2 regions of the Mesorhizobium shangrilense genome follow, and region 1 is predicted to be linked to the other one. Evidence: riboswitches for the same ligand, from Rfam matches in the RefSeq annotation. Region 1 holds a riboswitch; the other holds the start of a gene.
What was found. Region 1 has a riboswitch for cobalamin ahead of ABVQ20_RS01005 (hypothetical protein). Riboswitches for the same ligand answer to the same signal wherever they lie in the genome.

Region 2: it holds a riboswitch for cobalamin, as region 1 does, so the genes downstream of both, ABVQ20_RS10860 (DUF1636 family protein) here and ABVQ20_RS01005 (hypothetical protein) in region 1, are expected to answer to the same signal.

The regions. Positions count from the first base shown of each region.
Region 1 covers NZ_JBEWSZ010000001.1:173,805-181,757, forward strand. Annotated here, with positions in the region: gene map (type I methionyl aminopeptidase) at 1-725, opposite strand, end outside; gene ABVQ20_RS00990 (ParD-like family protein) at 722-928, opposite strand; gene ABVQ20_RS00995 (VOC family protein) at 1,287-1,691, opposite strand; gene ABVQ20_RS01000 (TetR/AcrR family transcriptional regulator) at 1,795-2,427, shown strand; cobalamin riboswitch at 2,502-2,708, shown strand; gene ABVQ20_RS01005 (hypothetical protein) at 2,824-3,129, shown strand; gene ABVQ20_RS01010 (homocysteine S-methyltransferase family protein) at 3,143-4,204, shown strand; gene ABVQ20_RS01015 (TetR/AcrR family transcriptional regulator) at 4,282-4,839, opposite strand; gene ABVQ20_RS01020 (peptidoglycan D,D-transpeptidase FtsI family protein) at 4,930-6,636, shown strand; gene ABVQ20_RS01025 (aromatic ring-hydroxylating oxygenase subunit alpha) at 6,810-7,953, shown strand, end outside.
Region 2 covers NZ_JBEWSZ010000001.1:2,145,867-2,153,819, forward strand. Annotated here, with positions in the region: gene ABVQ20_RS10845 (FecCD family ABC transporter permease) at 1-592, opposite strand, end outside; gene ABVQ20_RS10850 (ABC transporter substrate-binding protein) at 622-1,569, opposite strand; gene ABVQ20_RS10855 (ABC transporter ATP-binding protein) at 1,601-2,389, opposite strand; gene ABVQ20_RS10860 (DUF1636 family protein) at 2,386-2,784, opposite strand; cobalamin riboswitch at 2,878-3,083, opposite strand; gene ABVQ20_RS10865 (AraC family transcriptional regulator) at 3,372-4,205, shown strand; gene ABVQ20_RS10870 (antibiotic biosynthesis monooxygenase family protein) at 4,262-4,576, opposite strand; gene groES (co-chaperone GroES) at 5,014-5,310, shown strand; gene groL (chaperonin GroEL) at 5,373-7,028, shown strand; gene ABVQ20_RS10885 (pilus assembly protein TadG-related protein) at 7,377-7,953, shown strand, end outside.

The DNA of each region.
Region 1 (7,953 bases):
ACGCCGGACGCCGTGACGGCAACGGTGTGCTCGAACTGCGCGGACAGCGAGCCGTCTCGCGTCACGACAGTCCAGCCGTCAGCCTCGGTTCTCACACTGCGTCGGCCTCGATTGAGCATCGGCTCGATCGTGAAGACCATGCCCTCGCGCAGGGCGAGGCCGGTTCCCGGCTTGCCGAAGTGCAGGATCTGCGGCTCCTCATGCATCTCCCGGCCGATGCCGTGACCGCAGAATTCGTGCACCACGGAATAGCCGTTACGCCTGGCATGCCGTTCGATCGCCCAGCCGATGTCTCCCAGCCGCGCGCCCGGGCGAACCGCCCGGATGCCCATCCACATGGCTTCGTAGGTGGTCTGCACCAGCCTCCTGGCGGCTGGATTGACCGCGCCAACGAGATACGTCTTGCTGGAATCCGCGATATAGCCGTTCTTCTCGAGCGTGATGTCGAAATTGACGATGTCGCCGTCCCGAAGCACGTTCGATTGCGACGGAACGCCGTGGCAGACCACATCGTTCACCGAGGAATTCAACACAAAACCATAGCCATATTGGCCCTTGCTCGCGGGTCGGGCCTGAAGATCACGGACGATGAACTGCTCGACCATCTCATTGACCTGAAGTGTCGATATGCCAGCGAGCACGGTTCGATCCAGCAGCCCGAACACGGACGCCAGCAGCCGGCCGGATTCGGCCAGCAACGCCAGTTCCTGAGGCTGCTTCGTCATGCTTCGGCCAGTGATGGAGCCGAAACGCCCGCGTCACCAAGCTCCCGCTTGATGATCTCGGTGAAACTGAGCGTCGGATTGGTCTCGCACAGCATACCGACCTTGATCCAGTAGGTGGCCTGCGCATTGATCGAACGATACGACACCTTGCTCACCCTGCGCAGCAGGTCATGCAGATCATCATCTATGTTCACAATGCCCATCGGGATCTCCATATACGATTCGTATATTAAACGTATATAGGTTGTATGCAGGAAAGCCAAGGGGGCGGTCGAGCGCGTTGACCATGGATATGGTCTTCAAGCTCAACAAGGAATGGCACATTCCAGCGGAAGTCCTTGTGCGGCCTTATCATCTTGCAAAAGACAGGGAGCGCAAGCGCGCCTAAGGCGTCTTTGCAGTTCTTCCCCCCTGTCGTCTTTTGCTCCCGGCGGTGTCGCTTTCCTATGGACGGCAGGCGGGCAAGGTGCCTTCGGCCGACTCGGCCGGAGGGATAATTGGGAAGCCGGTCAGATTCCGGCGCCGCCCCCGCAACCGTAGCGAAGCTCAGGTCCCGACAGGCTATTGCATGGCGGCGGGGTTCATCCACAGCAACTCCCAGACGTTGCCGTCGGGGTCTTCGATGTGGCGGTTGAACATGAAACCGAGATCCTGCGCAGGGTTGGGATCTGCCCGGCCGCCTGCCGCCACGCCCTTGTCGATTACGGCATTGACCTCGTCCTTGCTGCCGAGGGTGAGCGCGATCAGCATCTGGCTGTCACGCTTGGGGTCGCCGATCTGCCGCGCTGTGAACTGGCTGTAGTGCTGGTGCGTTAGCAACATGACCCCGATCGCGTCGGAGAACATGATCGAGCTGGCCTGGTCGCTCGAGAACTGCGGATTCAGCGTGCCCCCGATCGCGAGATAAAAGTTGGTCGCTGCCTGCAGATCGCGCACCGGCAGATTAAGGAAGATCATCTTGGTCATCGGTCCAAAGCCTTGCTTTCGTTGACAGGTACTAGTCAGTCCAGTACCGTTTTCATGGCTATCATGCGGGAACGGTACCGTCTAGTACTGGTTAAGGAGCGCCATGAAAATCGACGGTGAGACGAGATCAGCACGCAAGGATCGTGAAATCATCCAGGCGGCCACGGTGGCGTTCATCAGCAAGGGTTATGATGGAACCAGCATGGAGGAAATCGCCACCAGGGCAGGGGCCTCCAAGCAGACCGTCTACAAGCATTTCACGGACAAGGAGACGCTTTTCGGCGAGGTCGTTCTGGCGACCGCTACCCAGGCCAACGATGTCATCGAGTCCGTGACGACGCTGCTTTCCGAGGCGAAATTCATGGAGGGTGGCCTGCAGCAGCTTGCCCGATGTTTGATAGCGATGCTCATGGATGAAGAGTTGTTGAAGCTGCGACGCCTGATCATCGCCAACGCGGATCGAATGCCGCAGCTTGGCCGCAGTTGGTACGAAAAAGGTTTTGAGCGCATGCTCGCCTCAATGGCGTCTTGCTTTCAAAAGCTCACCAGTCGAGGCCTGATGAAAACCAATGACCCCCATCTGGCAGCCAGTCATTTTTTTGGAATGCTTCTCTGGATCCCCATGAACGAAGCCATGTTCACGGGAAGCAACCCACGCTCGAAGGCCGAGCTTGAACGGCACGCCGATGCCTCGGTAGAGGCGTTTCTTGTCGCCTATGGGGTGCCGTCGAAATAGTGGCGCCCTTCACCCTGTCGTCTTTTGCTCCGGGCGGTGTCGCTTTCATGTAGACGGCGGCCGGGCATCGATGTTTAGATCACCGCGTTCAAGGTGCCCTTCGGCCGACTCGGCTGGAGGGATAATTGGGAAGCCGGTTCAATTCCGGCGCTGCCCCCGCAACGGTAGCGAAGCTTAGGTTCCGACGACAAGCCACTGGGCAACACGCCTGGGAAGGTGTCGGAACCGGTCCGCAAGGACAGCTTCGGAGCCCGGAAACCAGCCTCGATCACATGAAACTCGACTGATCGCGGTGGGCGGTCAAGAGGCTAAGTGATGCGGGCCGGTAGCGTGACCGATGGTGCCCGTGGCTTTCCTCCATCACCACCAGGTTCAGTCCTCAACCGCAGGACGAACATGGATTCACACAACGAAATGCCCAAGCTTATCCCTGGCCGACCGGAAGGATCCGGCCCGCCCGAGCCGCGCCCGCTCGACGCGGCGACGATGCGTGCCATCTCGCCGCTGCCGCCGCCCGAGGAGGTGTTTATCGACTGGCTGATGTCGGTGCCGCATGGCGCCGACCTGGAGGTCGCGGCACGACGCAAGATCGCGCTGATCGACCGCCGCGGCTCGCTGCATCCCGACGTTTTCCGGCTGCGCACCTTGCTGGCCGTCATCGCCGGAACCGGCGTCTGGCCGAAACATATCCGCAATGTCTGAAGGAGGATTTTCCATGAACACCCAAAATACGCCCACCCCCAAGCGCGGCCTGCTCGAACGCCTCGATACCGATGCCGTCATCTGCGCCGAAGGTTATCTGTTCGAACTCGAACGGCGCGGCTACCTGCAGGCCGGTCCGTTCGTGCCGGAAGTGGTCCTCGAACATCCAGAAGCGGTGACGCGCCTGCATGAGGATTTCGTCCATGCCGGCTCGGAAGTGGTCGAGGCCTTCACTTACTACGCCCATCGCCAGAAGCTCAGGGTGATCGGCCGCGAGGACATTCTGGAGACAATCAACCGCCAGGCATTGCGCATCGCCAGGGATGTCGCTGAGCGCAATGGCGGGCTGATGGCCGGCAATATCTGCAACACCAATGCCTATGAGGCCAGCGACAGGAAGACCCACGACGCCGTGCGCGCCATGTTCGAGGAGCAGATCGGCTGGGCGGTGGAGGAGGGGGCGGATTTCCTGATCGCCGAAACCATCGACTGGTACGGCGAGGCCGAGATCGCGCTCGACGTGATGAAGAAGACGGGCTTGCCGACGGTGGTCACGCTTTCGGTCCATCGCGAGGAAAAGATGTTCGACGGCGTGTCGGTCGTCGATGCCTGCAAGCGTCTGGAAGCGGCCGGCGCCGATGTCGTCGGGCTGAACTGCCAGCGCGGGCCGAAGACGCTGATGCCGGTGGTGCGCAAAGTGCGCGATGCTGTGTCGTGCCATGTCGCTTCGCTGCCGGTGCCCTACCGCACGACGGAGGCAGAGCCAACCTTCCAGTCGCTGACCGATCGTGCCTGCTCATGCATTCCGGGTGGACGTCCGTTCCCGACAGCGCTCGATCCCTTCACCTGCAACCGCTACGAATGCGCCGAATATGCCCGCGAGGCCTATGACATGGGCGTGCGCTATATCGGGCTCTGCTGTGGTGCGGCGCCGCATCACATCCGCGCCGTGGCCGAGGCGCTCGGCCGCACCGTTCCCGGCAGCCGCTATTCGCCGGACATGTCCAAGCATGCTTTTTTCGGCACCGACGCGGCGATTCCCAACGCCTACAAGGGCCGGCGCGTCGAGATCTGACCGACGGGCCAGGGGCGAAAGCCTCCTGGTCGCACATCAATCGGCCGTCTTGATCGACGGCCGATGCATGGGGCGCCTCAACCGGGCAGCAAACCCATCGCCAGCTCGATCAGTTCGAGCTGGTAGCGCTTCTCGATATGCTGTCCCGCGAAGACGAGACGGTAGATGACCGGAGCAACCAGCAGGTCTATCAACCGGTTCGGGTCCGGTGCGGGCTCGGATCGGCCGGTTGCACGGTTTACCAGCACCTCGAAATTCGCCTGGGCGTATCCGGCGGCGCGGCGCGCAAGCGCTGTATTGGCAACCCGCTCCTGGATGAGCGCAAAGCCGACGCCGGTCGAGATGTCGTCGACGAAGCGTTCGAGCCATATTTCCAGATCGCCCCGCAACGACCCGGAATCAGGAAGGTCGGCGTCCGGCCGGAAACGCTCCGCGGCGACATCAGCCAGGAGCTCGCCGACCGTCCCCCAGCGCCGGTAGATGGTCGACGGGGTGACGTTCGCCCGTTCGGCGATCATCGGCACGCTGAGCTCGACCGCTTCGTTTTCAGCCTTGAGGGCTTTCACGGCCTCATGAACGGCTTTCTGTATCCGCTCGCTGCGTCCACCCGGTCGGATCAGGGGAGGGCCGGACATGGTAAAAAACCGTTAATCGATTAAAGCTAAGGAATTGCATTAAGGCGACGGGCAATGGCCCTTCGCATCGACTGACCAAGGCCTTAGCAGATGAATTCTCTTCGTTCCAATATCTTTCCGTTTTCGCTGTTGCGGCCGCGCCGGGGGAACCCTTCCGTGGATGGCGAGCGCAAGCGCGGCCGCCGGCGCATGGCGATCACGATGGCCGCCTTTGCGGCTATTTTCTGCATCATCGGGGCGCGACTGGTGTTCTACGGTTCGTCCACACCGCACGCGCCGGATGCTCTTGCGCGGCCGGTCGGCGCGGCGCGACCAGACATCATCGATCGCAACGGGACTATACTGGCGACCGATCTGCGCATGGCGTCGCTCTATGCCGAGCCACGGCGGATCGTGGACGCCAACGAAGCGGTCGAGAAGCTCGCCGGCGTGCTGCCCGAGCTCGACTACGAGCAGACCTATCACAAGCTCAGGAGCGGGTCGGGCTTCATCTGGCTGAAGCGGCAGCTTACCCCCCGGCAGCAGCAGGATGTGCTGGCGCTGGGCATTCCCGGCATCGGCTTTCGCCCGGAAATCAAGCGCTTCTATCCAGGTGGCGTCCAGGCGTCGCACGTATTGGGACTGACCAACATCGACAATGTGGGCCTGTCGGGAATGGAGAAATGGATCGACGATCAAGGACTTGTCGACCTGCGCGGGGCAGGCCTGGGGGGCAGCGGTGCGTTCCAGCCGGTCCAGCTGTCGATCGACGCGCGTGTCCAGCATGTCGTCCATGACGAGCTTTCGCGCGCGATGGAACGCTACAAGGCCACGGCGGCGGGCGGCGTGATCCTGAACGTCAAGACGGGCGAGGTGATGGCCATGGTCTCGCTTCCGGACTACGACCCCAACAACCCGTTCAACGCGCTTGAAAAAGACCGGCTCAATCGCATGTCGGCCGGTACGGCGGAGATGGGCTCCACCATCAAGACGTTCACGACCGCGATGGCGATGGAGATCGGTGGCGCCGGCATCTCGACGATGTTCGACGCCAGCGCGCCCATCATTGTCGGCCGGCAAAGGGTGCGCGACGCCCATGGCAAGGGGCGGCCCCTGTCGCTGGAAGAGGTCTTCCTGTTTTCCTCCAACATCGGTTCAGCCAAGGAGGCGATGATGGTTGGCGTGGAGCGGCATCGCGAGTTCCTGGAGCGGATGGGGCTGCTGTCGCGTATGACGACCGAGCTCCCGGAGGTGGCCCGGCCCGTCCAGCCGAAAATATGGAAGCAGGCGACCTCGATCACCGCCGCCTTCGGCCACGGCTTTGCCACGACCCCGCTTCAGACGGCGGTCGGCATCGCGGCCATCTTGAACCGGGGCAAGCTGGTTCCAGCGACTTTCGTGCGCAGATCCGAGGAGCAGGCCAGTGCGCTCGCCCAGACCGTGGTCAGTGAAGAGACGAGCAGGAGCATGCGCTATCTCTATCGCCTCAACGGGATAAAGGGCTCGGGCCGGCGCGCCAACATCAAGGGCTTCCGCGTCGGCGGCAAAACCGGCACGGCCGAGAAGGTCATTGCCGGGCGCTATGCCAAGAACCACAATTTCAACGTCTTCGCGGCGGCCTTTCCGATGAACGATCCGCAATTCGTCGTCCTGGTCGTGGTCGACGATCCGCGACCGGAGCGCTCCGGCATGGGCATCACCGCCGCCTCCAATGCCGCGCCGGTGGCAGGCGCGATCATCGAAAGGACGGCCGCGATGCTTGGCGTGCGGCCGGATTTCACCGATGACACCCAGCTCACGGTCAACAGTCTGCGGTGATGGCCGCTTTCGACAGGTGACGCGGCTCGCCTGCCGTCACATTCCGTCGGCTGTACCAACGGAATCCGCCGGTGAGGGCCGCGGCCCGGCGTCGACATCCCGGCGCTGGCCGGTTACCATCGCCGGCATACAAACCGCCAGACAATACAAACAGCCAGATAAGGGAACGGCAGATGAGCGTGCGTCCTCTCCAGCAAACCCACACCGAAGGCGACGCCATCGACCAGCTGGTCGCGTCGCACCGGCCGGGCCATGGCCTGGTCCGCGCCTTCTATCATGACCCCGCCATCTATGCGCGCGACATGGAGCGCGTCTTCCGCCGCCACTGGCATTGCCTGGCGCATGCCAGCGTCATTCCCAACCCCGGCGATTTCGAACTGTTCAAGCTGGGCGACGAGGCCGTCATCCTGACGCGCGGCACGGATGGAACCATCCATGCCATGCTCAATGTCTGCCGCCATCGCGGCGCCGAGGTCTGCACCAAGGAGAAGGGCAATGCGAAGATGTTCGTCTGCCCCTACCACGCCTGGACCTATTCCAATGATGGATCGCTGCGCGCGGCGCGGCTGATGCCCAAGGATTTCGACCGCGCGGCGCACGGCCTGAAGAAGCTGCATGTCCGTGTCGCCGAAGGCCTGGTGTTCATCTCCTTCGCCGAGACGCCGCTGGATTTCGATCCGATCGAGCAGTCGCTGCGCACCAGCTGCGGCCAGTATGGCTGGGCGGATGCGAAGGTCGCGCACCGGCAGAGCTATCCGGTCGACGCCAACTGGAAGCTCGCCGTCGAGAACTATGTCGAGTGCTATCATTGCGGCCCGGCGCATCCGGAATATTCGCAGACGCACGCGCTGGAAAAGCCCAAGGAGATGATCGAGCAGCTCAACGCCGCGATGGAGCAGCGCACCTGCGCGCTCGGCATCGAGATCCACAGCGGCAACCGCTGGCAGAATTCGGCGGCCGGGCAGGAAGCGATCGATACGTTCCGCTACGCGCTCTATGACGGCGTTTCGAGCGGCAGCCAGGACGGCTCGCCGGTGGCGCCGCTGATGGGCCGCTTCACCGACTATGATGGCGGCGTCACTTCCATCCACCTCGGCGGCACGACGTTCCTGGTCTGCTATCCCGACCACGGCATGATCTACCGCTTCATTCCCAAGACCGCCGACACCTGCGAGATGGAACTGATCTGGCTGGTGCGTGGCGACGCTGTCGAGGGCGAGGATTACGACCTCGAAAAGCTGACCTGGCTGTGGAAGGTCACCACCGACGAGGACAAGAAGATCATCGAGCACACCTCGCGTGGCGTGCGCTCGCATT
Region 2 (7,953 bases), 2.0 Mb from region 1:
CCAGCACGGCAAGCGCGATATTGTCCCACCGCGCAAGCCCGAGCCCGCCCATCGTCCAGAACAACACCGAGTGCGCCGCGCGCTGGTCGCCGGCGAAGACGAGATAGTTGGTCAAGGCCGTGAAGATGAACGAGACGGCGAGCCCGGCGAGGATCAGCCGTTCAGGCCCTTGCCCTCTCACCCGGGCGACGAGCAGCAGGACGACGGACGTTGCCAGTATGCCGCCCGTAAAGGCCGCGACCGGTAGGGTCCAGATGCCAAAACTGTCGCCGAAGACGGTGATCACGGAAACCGCGCCGGCGGCGGCTCCCGACGAGAGGCCGAACAGGAATGGATCGGCGAGGTCGTTGCGCGTCACGGTCTGCAACAATGCACCGACGACGCCCAGTCCCGCGCCAACGCAAATGGCCATGATCGTGCGCGGCAGCCGCAGATCGACAACGATCTTTCCGACGGGGCCTGACACCGCGTGCCCGTCCAGCCCGACCGCATGTCCGAGCGCTGCAATCACGTCCGACAACGGTATCAGCGTCGAGCCATAGGCGATCGACAACAAGGCGAGAGCAGCGATCACCGCCGCTCCCGCCGCCATGGCCAATCCGAATGCCTTGTGGGGCAAGCTCAGAAGGCTTCCGGGTGCATCGCCTTGGCGATCTTCTCGATCGCCACGATGTTGGCTGGCCCAGGCGTCAGCTCGGCGTAGCGCAGGGCGACGAAACGCTTGTTCTTCACCGCATCCGTCTCTTTCATGGCCGAGTGGACCTCCAGGAAATCGAGCAGTTTCTGGTAGCCGCCGCCGTCCTGATAGTCGAGCAGGATCAGGAATTGCGGATTGCGCGACGCCACTGTTTCCCAGTCCGTCGTGCCCCAGCTGGTCTCCATATCGGCCATGACGTTTTCGCCGCCGGCGGCGGAGATCATGGCGCTGGGGATCGCGAACTTGCCAGCGGTGAAAGGCTTGTCGTCGCCGGAGTCATAAAGAAACACACGCGTGCCCTTGCGGTCACCGACCTTTGCCGTGATGTCGGTAAGCTGCTTCTGCCAGCCCGAAACAAGCTCTTGCGCCTTCGCTTCCTTGCCGAAGATCTTGCCCAGCTTTTCGACGTCACCATAGAGCAGGTCCATCGACGCGGCGGGGCGGTTCTTGTCGAGATGGACGCAGCTCTCCGTCAGCACCAGTGTCTTGATGCCGTACTGAGCGAGTGTTCCGGGCGTCACCTCGCCACCCGGCTTCATGCCGTAGTACCAGCCGGCAAAGAAGAAATCCGGATCGACCGCGACGAGGTTTTCCATCGTCGGGTACTTTGGCGCAAGTTCCGGGATCGAACCCTGCTCGGCCGTGAATTCGGGGCCGACCTTATACCATCCGGTGATGCCGGTGAGGCCGACGATCGAGGGCTGCAACCCGAGAGCGAAGGCCATCTCGGTCATGTTGAGGTCGTGGATGACAGCGCGCTTCGGCGCGGCGTCGAACGTCAGCGGCTTGCCGCAGCTGTCGACGGTCACCGGAAAGGCAAAGGCGGTCGTGGACAGCAATGACAAGGCAAGGGAGAAGACGAGGCGATTCACGGATGTAGCTCCTTTTGGGTGAGAATTCGGATCAGGATGGCGACAAGGCGCGGTTCGGCACTTCGAAGACCGTCAGTTCGCGATCTTCGGTTGGATGCCGCAGGCGAAACACATCGACGCCGAAAATCTCGCGGATCAGTTGCTGGGTCAGCGCCTCGCGCGGCGCCGCGAGCGCAAGCAGCCGGGCCCGATCCATGACCGCGACCGTGGTAGCGAACGGCGATACCAGCGACAGGTCGTGCAGCACCGCAATCACGGTCATGCCCAGCCCGGCGACGAGCTCGAGCAGCTCGCTGCGGGCGCGCGGGTCGAGATGGTTGGTCGGCTCGTCAAGGAACAGGATTCTTGGCTCCTGCGCGATGGCGCGCGCAAGCTGGGCACGCTGCCGTTCGCCGCCGGACAGCGATCCGATGGATCGGCCCAGCAGCGGTAGCAGACCGGTCCTGCAGAGCGCTTCCACGACGATGTCGCGCTCCTCGGCCCTTCGCCGCAGGCCGGCATGCGGAATCCGTCCAAGCTCGACATAGTCGATCACGGCTAACCGTGGATCGGGTTGATCGGTCTGGCCGACGACGGCCATGTGAAGCGCGCGCTCGGCCGCCGAAATCCTGTCCAGCCGGCGCCCGGCGAGCTTCACCTCTCCGGAACTTGGCCGCAGCATGCCGGACAGCATGCGCAGCAATGTGGTCTTGCCGGCGCCATTCGGACCGATGATGGCAAGCCGATCGCCGGCCGCCACCGAAAGGCTTACCGCGTCCACCAGACGCTGACCATTGGCTATCGCTGTCACGTCGCTCGCTTCGAGAAGAGCCACGGTCATATCCCGACGCCCGCCGCACTATTGGAGCCAGGGATGCGGGCCAGTGTCTTGTCGGCCAGCCCGGCCGGACGTTGCCCGGAATTGCACCAGCCGTCGGCAAGCGACGCGTAGAGTTTTGCGAATTCCAACAGTTCGACTGCATCGGTTTGCCGGTCGATGGGGCCGAAAAGATAGGACGCTTTTCCCGCCGCCTGAAAGGCGACCGTCAGCGGTCGGGCGCAGCCTGCCATGCAGGCGATGCCTTCGACCGCATAGTCCAGGAGAGCCATCTCGCTGTCAGCCGAGAGACGGGAACGCAAGTCCGCGCACAAATCCTCGCCCGTCCTGGTCCCGGTCGCGGGATCGCGGCAAAGCGTGCATACGATAATGCGGTGGATGGCCTGGGAGGCGTCCAACTTTCCGTCACTTTCTCAACTGGCGACGGAAGGAAGTCCTGGCAATCGGTCGACAAGACCGACGGCCACGTCTCCTCCCGGTACACCCCGTCCGGTCAACTCATGCTGATGGCAGGTCTCCTGGCTCGCGGGTCGTTGCGCCATCCTGCCTTCCCAGCCTTGCCGGCCAGTGGCATTTCGGATTTTGCTCGCCGCTTACAGTTGCGGGGGCAGCCACGGCCTCGATCCAGACGGATCTCACCGCGTTCCCTTTTCACCCCTCGCCTTTCGGCGCGGGGACCATCACCGCCCCACCGTAGTTTTCCCCCGAGCCCATCGCAATGATTTTTTGATGAACCGCACCTTCCGGATCGCTGGTTCTTCAAATTAATGTTATGTAATATTATTACTAAGACAATATTGCCTGCACGTCAACCCTTTGGTCCGTCGGGCGCTCGCTGAATTCGACCCGCGGCATCAACGCTCGTGCCACTCCGAGCTGTTGGGTCACGTGCCGAGATGGTTTCGATTTTGCGCGATGCGCAATTTCGATCAAACTGGCCGTGAGGCCGGGTGTCACAATGGCCGCGTCAATTGCGAGGAGATGCATGAACCCGACCGAAAAAGCATTGTGGTTCGTCGAAAGCCATCTGCCGGAAGCGGTCACGCTCGACGACATCGCTGAGAGGAGCGGTGTATCGCGCTTTCATGTAACGCGCGCTTTCGGGGCCGCCACGGGCCGCTCGGTAATGGGCTACATGCGCGCGCGCCGGCTGACAGAGGCGGCGCGCAAACTTGCCGCCGGAGCGCCGGACATCCTCTCGGTCGCGCTCGACGCCGGCTACAACTCGCATGAGGCGTTCACCCGCGCCTTCCGCGACCAGTTCGGCACCACGCCGGAACTGGTTCGCGCGCAGGGCAACCTCAAGAACCTCCATCTCGTGGAGCCAATCCTGATGGACCAGTCGTTCCTTGTCACTCTCGAACCGCCGCGCTTCGAAACCAGCCGCGCCTTTCTGATCGCCGGTCTAGGCGAGCGCTACAGCTGCGAGACCAGCGCCGCCATTCCGATGCAATGGCAACGCTTCGGCCCCTACATCGGCAACATTCCCGGCGAAACCGGCGACATCGCCTACGGCGTCTGCGTCAACGGCGATGACGCCGGCAATTTCGACTACATCGCCGGCGTCGAAGTGTCCGACTTTTCCGACCTGCCCAAGGAGCTTTGCCGAGTCCGGGTGCCGGCTCAGAAATATGCCGTCTTCGCCCATCGCGAGCACATCTCGACCATTCGCCGAACGGTCAATACGATCTGGAACAAATGGCTGCCGGTGTCCGGCCATGAGATCGCCGACGCGCCCGAATTCGAGCGCTATGGCAGGGAATTCAATCCTCGTAGCGGCGATGGCGGACTGGAGATATGGATACCGGTCAGGGGGTAGAGCCCCGCAGATCGTGTTCGGCCACAATTGCCGAAACACGATCACATTGCCGCCATTCATTCCACGGTGATGGCGACCTCATAGAGTCCGGGATGAGCCTGCCCTAATGCCTTGTTGCGCTCCAGAAAACCATTTTCCTGCAGATGCTTGAACACGCGGCGCATAGCCGCCTCGTCCCGCGCCTGGGCATAGTTGACGACACGACTGCCATCGAGGCCGCGGTGCAGGCTGGCCGACATCCAGCCGGGCACGGCGCGGCAGCTTGCGGCCGCTTCCCGCAAGAGGCCGATCAGCGCCTGCTGGCCGCCTTCGGGCACGGTGAAGACATTGATCTGGGTAATAACGCCGGTATTGGCGCGAATGATGGGCATGGACTTCTCCTTCGGTGAGCGCCTGGCACACGAAGGGACGCCGACAGGCGAAAACTCCGCACGCCAAGCTGGGCGTAAAGCACGCCCTCAGCTTGCCGTGGGTTCCCGCATGGGAGGGAACGGAGCTTCCATTGGTTGGAAGGGAGCGGGCTTACCTTTTGCCGTTCCAAGGTCCTTTTCGACGGCTTGTCGTAGCATGTCGAATTGTGGCCAACAATTACCCTGGATGGCCGAGGCCACGGCAAGATCGACATTTCAGCAGAGCCTATTTGGAGAAAACCATTCTTTGTTCGCAGAGTGTTGGCGCGCCTTGACTCTGGCCAGCCGCGAGCCTATTTCACCGCCACGTTAGCACTCGCCATTGGTGAGTGCTAACCACAGGTCCGGCGCCGCCGGATAGAGGAACTGTTCTCACCGTTCTCATCGAGGAAGAAAACATGGCAAAGTCGAAGTTCCGCCCGCTTCATGACCGCGTGGTCGTTCGCCGGGTCGAATCCGAATCCAAGACCGCCGGCGGGATCATCATCCCGGATACGGCAAAGGAAAAGCCGCAGGAAGGCGAAATCATCGCCGTCGGCTCCGGCGCTCGTGACGAAGCTGGCAAGCTCGTCCCGCTGGACGTCAAGGCTGGCGACCGCATCCTGTTCGGCAAGTGGTCGGGCACCGAAGTCAAGCTCAATGGCGAAGACCTTCTGATCATGAAGGAATCCGACATCATGGGCATCATCGGCTGAATATCGGCCTCACCGTCAACTGAATTTCGGGCTTGATCCCAAGCCCCTGCCAGGAGCTGAAAATGGCTGCTAAAGACGTAAAATTCTCCCGTGACGCCCGCGAGCGCATGCTGCGCGGTGTCAACATCCTCGCCGACGCGGTGAAGGTCACGCTCGGCCCCAAGGGCCGCAACGTTGTCATCGACAAGTCGTTCGGCGCCCCGCGCATCACCAAGGACGGCGTCACCGTCGCCAAGGAAATCGAGCTTGAAGACAAGTTCGAGAACATGGGCGCGCAGATGGTCCGCGAAGTTGCTTCGAAGACCAACGACATCGCCGGCGACGGCACGACGACCGCGACCGTTCTGGCGCAGTCGATCGTCCAGGAAGGCCACAAGGCGGTTGCCGCCGGCATGAACCCGATGGACCTGAAGCGCGGCATCGATCTGGCCGTCACCGAAGTCGTCGCGGCGCTCGGCAAGGCTGCCAAGAAGATCAAGACCTCCGAGGAAGTTGCCCAGGTCGGCACGATCTCGGCCAATGGCGACGAGTCGGTCGGCAAGATGATCGCGGAAGCGATGCAGAAGGTCGGCAACGAAGGCGTCATCACGGTTGAGGAAGCCAAGACCGCCGAGACCGAACTCGAAGTCGTCGAAGGCATGCAGTTCGACCGCGGCTATCTCTCGCCCTACTTCGTCACCAACGCCGACAAGATGGTTGCCGAGCTCGAGGACGTCTACATCCTCCTCCACGAGAAGAAGCTTTCCAACCTGCAGGCCATGCTGCCGGTCCTCGAAGCCGTCGTGCAGACCTCGAAGCCGCTGCTCATCATCTCGGAAGACGTCGAAGGCGAGGCTCTGGCCACGCTGGTCGTCAACAAGCTGCGCGGTGGCCTGAAGATCGCCGCCGTCAAGGCGCCAGGCTTCGGTGATCGCCGCAAGGCCATGCTGGAAGACATCGCCATCCTGACCGGTGGCCAGGTCATCTCGGAAGACCTCGGCATCAAGCTCGAGAACGTCGGCCTCAACATGCTCGGCCGCGCCAAGAAGGTGTCGATCTCCAAGGAGAACACCACCATCGTCGACGGCGCCGGCAAGAAGGCCGAGATCCAGGGCCGCGTCGCCCAGATCAAGCAGCAGATCGAAGAGACCACTTCGGACTACGACAAGGAGAAGCTGCAGGAACGTCTGGCGAAGCTCGCTGGCGGCGTTGCCGTGATCCGCGTCGGCGGTGCGACGGAAGTCGAAGTCAAGGAAAAGAAGGACCGCGTCGATGACGCCCTCAACGCGACCCGCGCGGCCGTGGAAGAAGGCATCGTTGCCGGCGGTGGCGTTGCCCTGCTGCGCGCTTCGGCCAACATCAAGGCCACCGGCGCCAATGCCGACCAGGCCGCTGGCATCAACATCGTTCGTCGTGCACTGCAGGCTCCGGCCCGCCAGATCGCTGCAAACGCCGGTGCGGAAGCTTCGATCGTTGCTGGCAAGATCCTTGAGAACAAGGGCGCGACCTTCGGCTACAACGCCCAGTCGGGCGAATATGGCGACATGATCGCCATGGGCATCGTCGACCCGGTCAAGGTCGTGCGCACGGCTCTTCAGGACGCGGCTTCGGTCGCCGGCCTGCTCGTCACCACCGAAGCCATGATCGCCGAAGCTCCCAAGAAGGACTCGGCTGGTGGCGGCATGCCTGGCGGCATGGGCGGCGGCGGCATGGGCGGCATGGGTGGAATGGACTTCTAATCCAGCCAACTGGCTAAGCTTGAGAGAAGGGCGGCAGAGATGCCGCCCTTTTTGTTATGTCGATAGTCAAGATCCCAGTTTTAAATCGCCGTTAACCATCAATCGCGAAACCCCTTCCCTCCTTGCGGCAAGTGCAGCGGGCAATCGATCGCGGTTATCTTGAACAACACCGGCTACTTATGCAGTTCCAGGTCAGTTGATGGCCCGCCTTTCGGGCCTTTTACCAACAAAATCAGTGGCGAAATCGAGCCCTCGTCAACGCACGAAATATGTCGCGAAGCCGATTTTTAACAGATGCGCGGTTACTAAAAGAGCAGTTCACGCCAAGGTTGCGTCGGAGTGCATCGCTTGTTCATCAAGGCAGACATCGCCCGGATTTTCGGCAGATTCGCGGGCAACCGCAACGGCAATGTCCTCATCATCTCGGCGCTGGTGATGCCGGTGCTGATCGGTATGGCCGCTCTCGTGACCGAATATGGCAGCGCCCTGGTCCAGCAGGCTCAGAACCAGCGTGTCGCCGACCTGTCGGCCTATGCGGGCGCGCTCGCCTACAACACGACGAAGTCAACGGACCAGATGACGGCGGCCGCGGTCAACGTCGCCGCTCTCAACGGTGTTCCGGCAGCGAGCGTCACGGCGTCGCTCATTGCTTCACCGAAAACCACCGGCGTCAACGCCGTCACGGTCTCGATCAGCACCCAGCAGAACCTGCTGCTGGCACGCGTGCTGCAAAGCCGGCAGCAATTGCAGATCACGTCGAACTCGGTTGTCGAGGTCGGTGCTCAGCCACAGACACCCGGTTGCGTTCTGGCGCTCAACGGTACCCAGACCGGTGTCACTTTGAGCGGTGGCACCACCATCACCGCGCCCAAATGCACTGTTTCGTCCAACAGCACGGTCACGGTCCCCTGCGGCACCTATATCT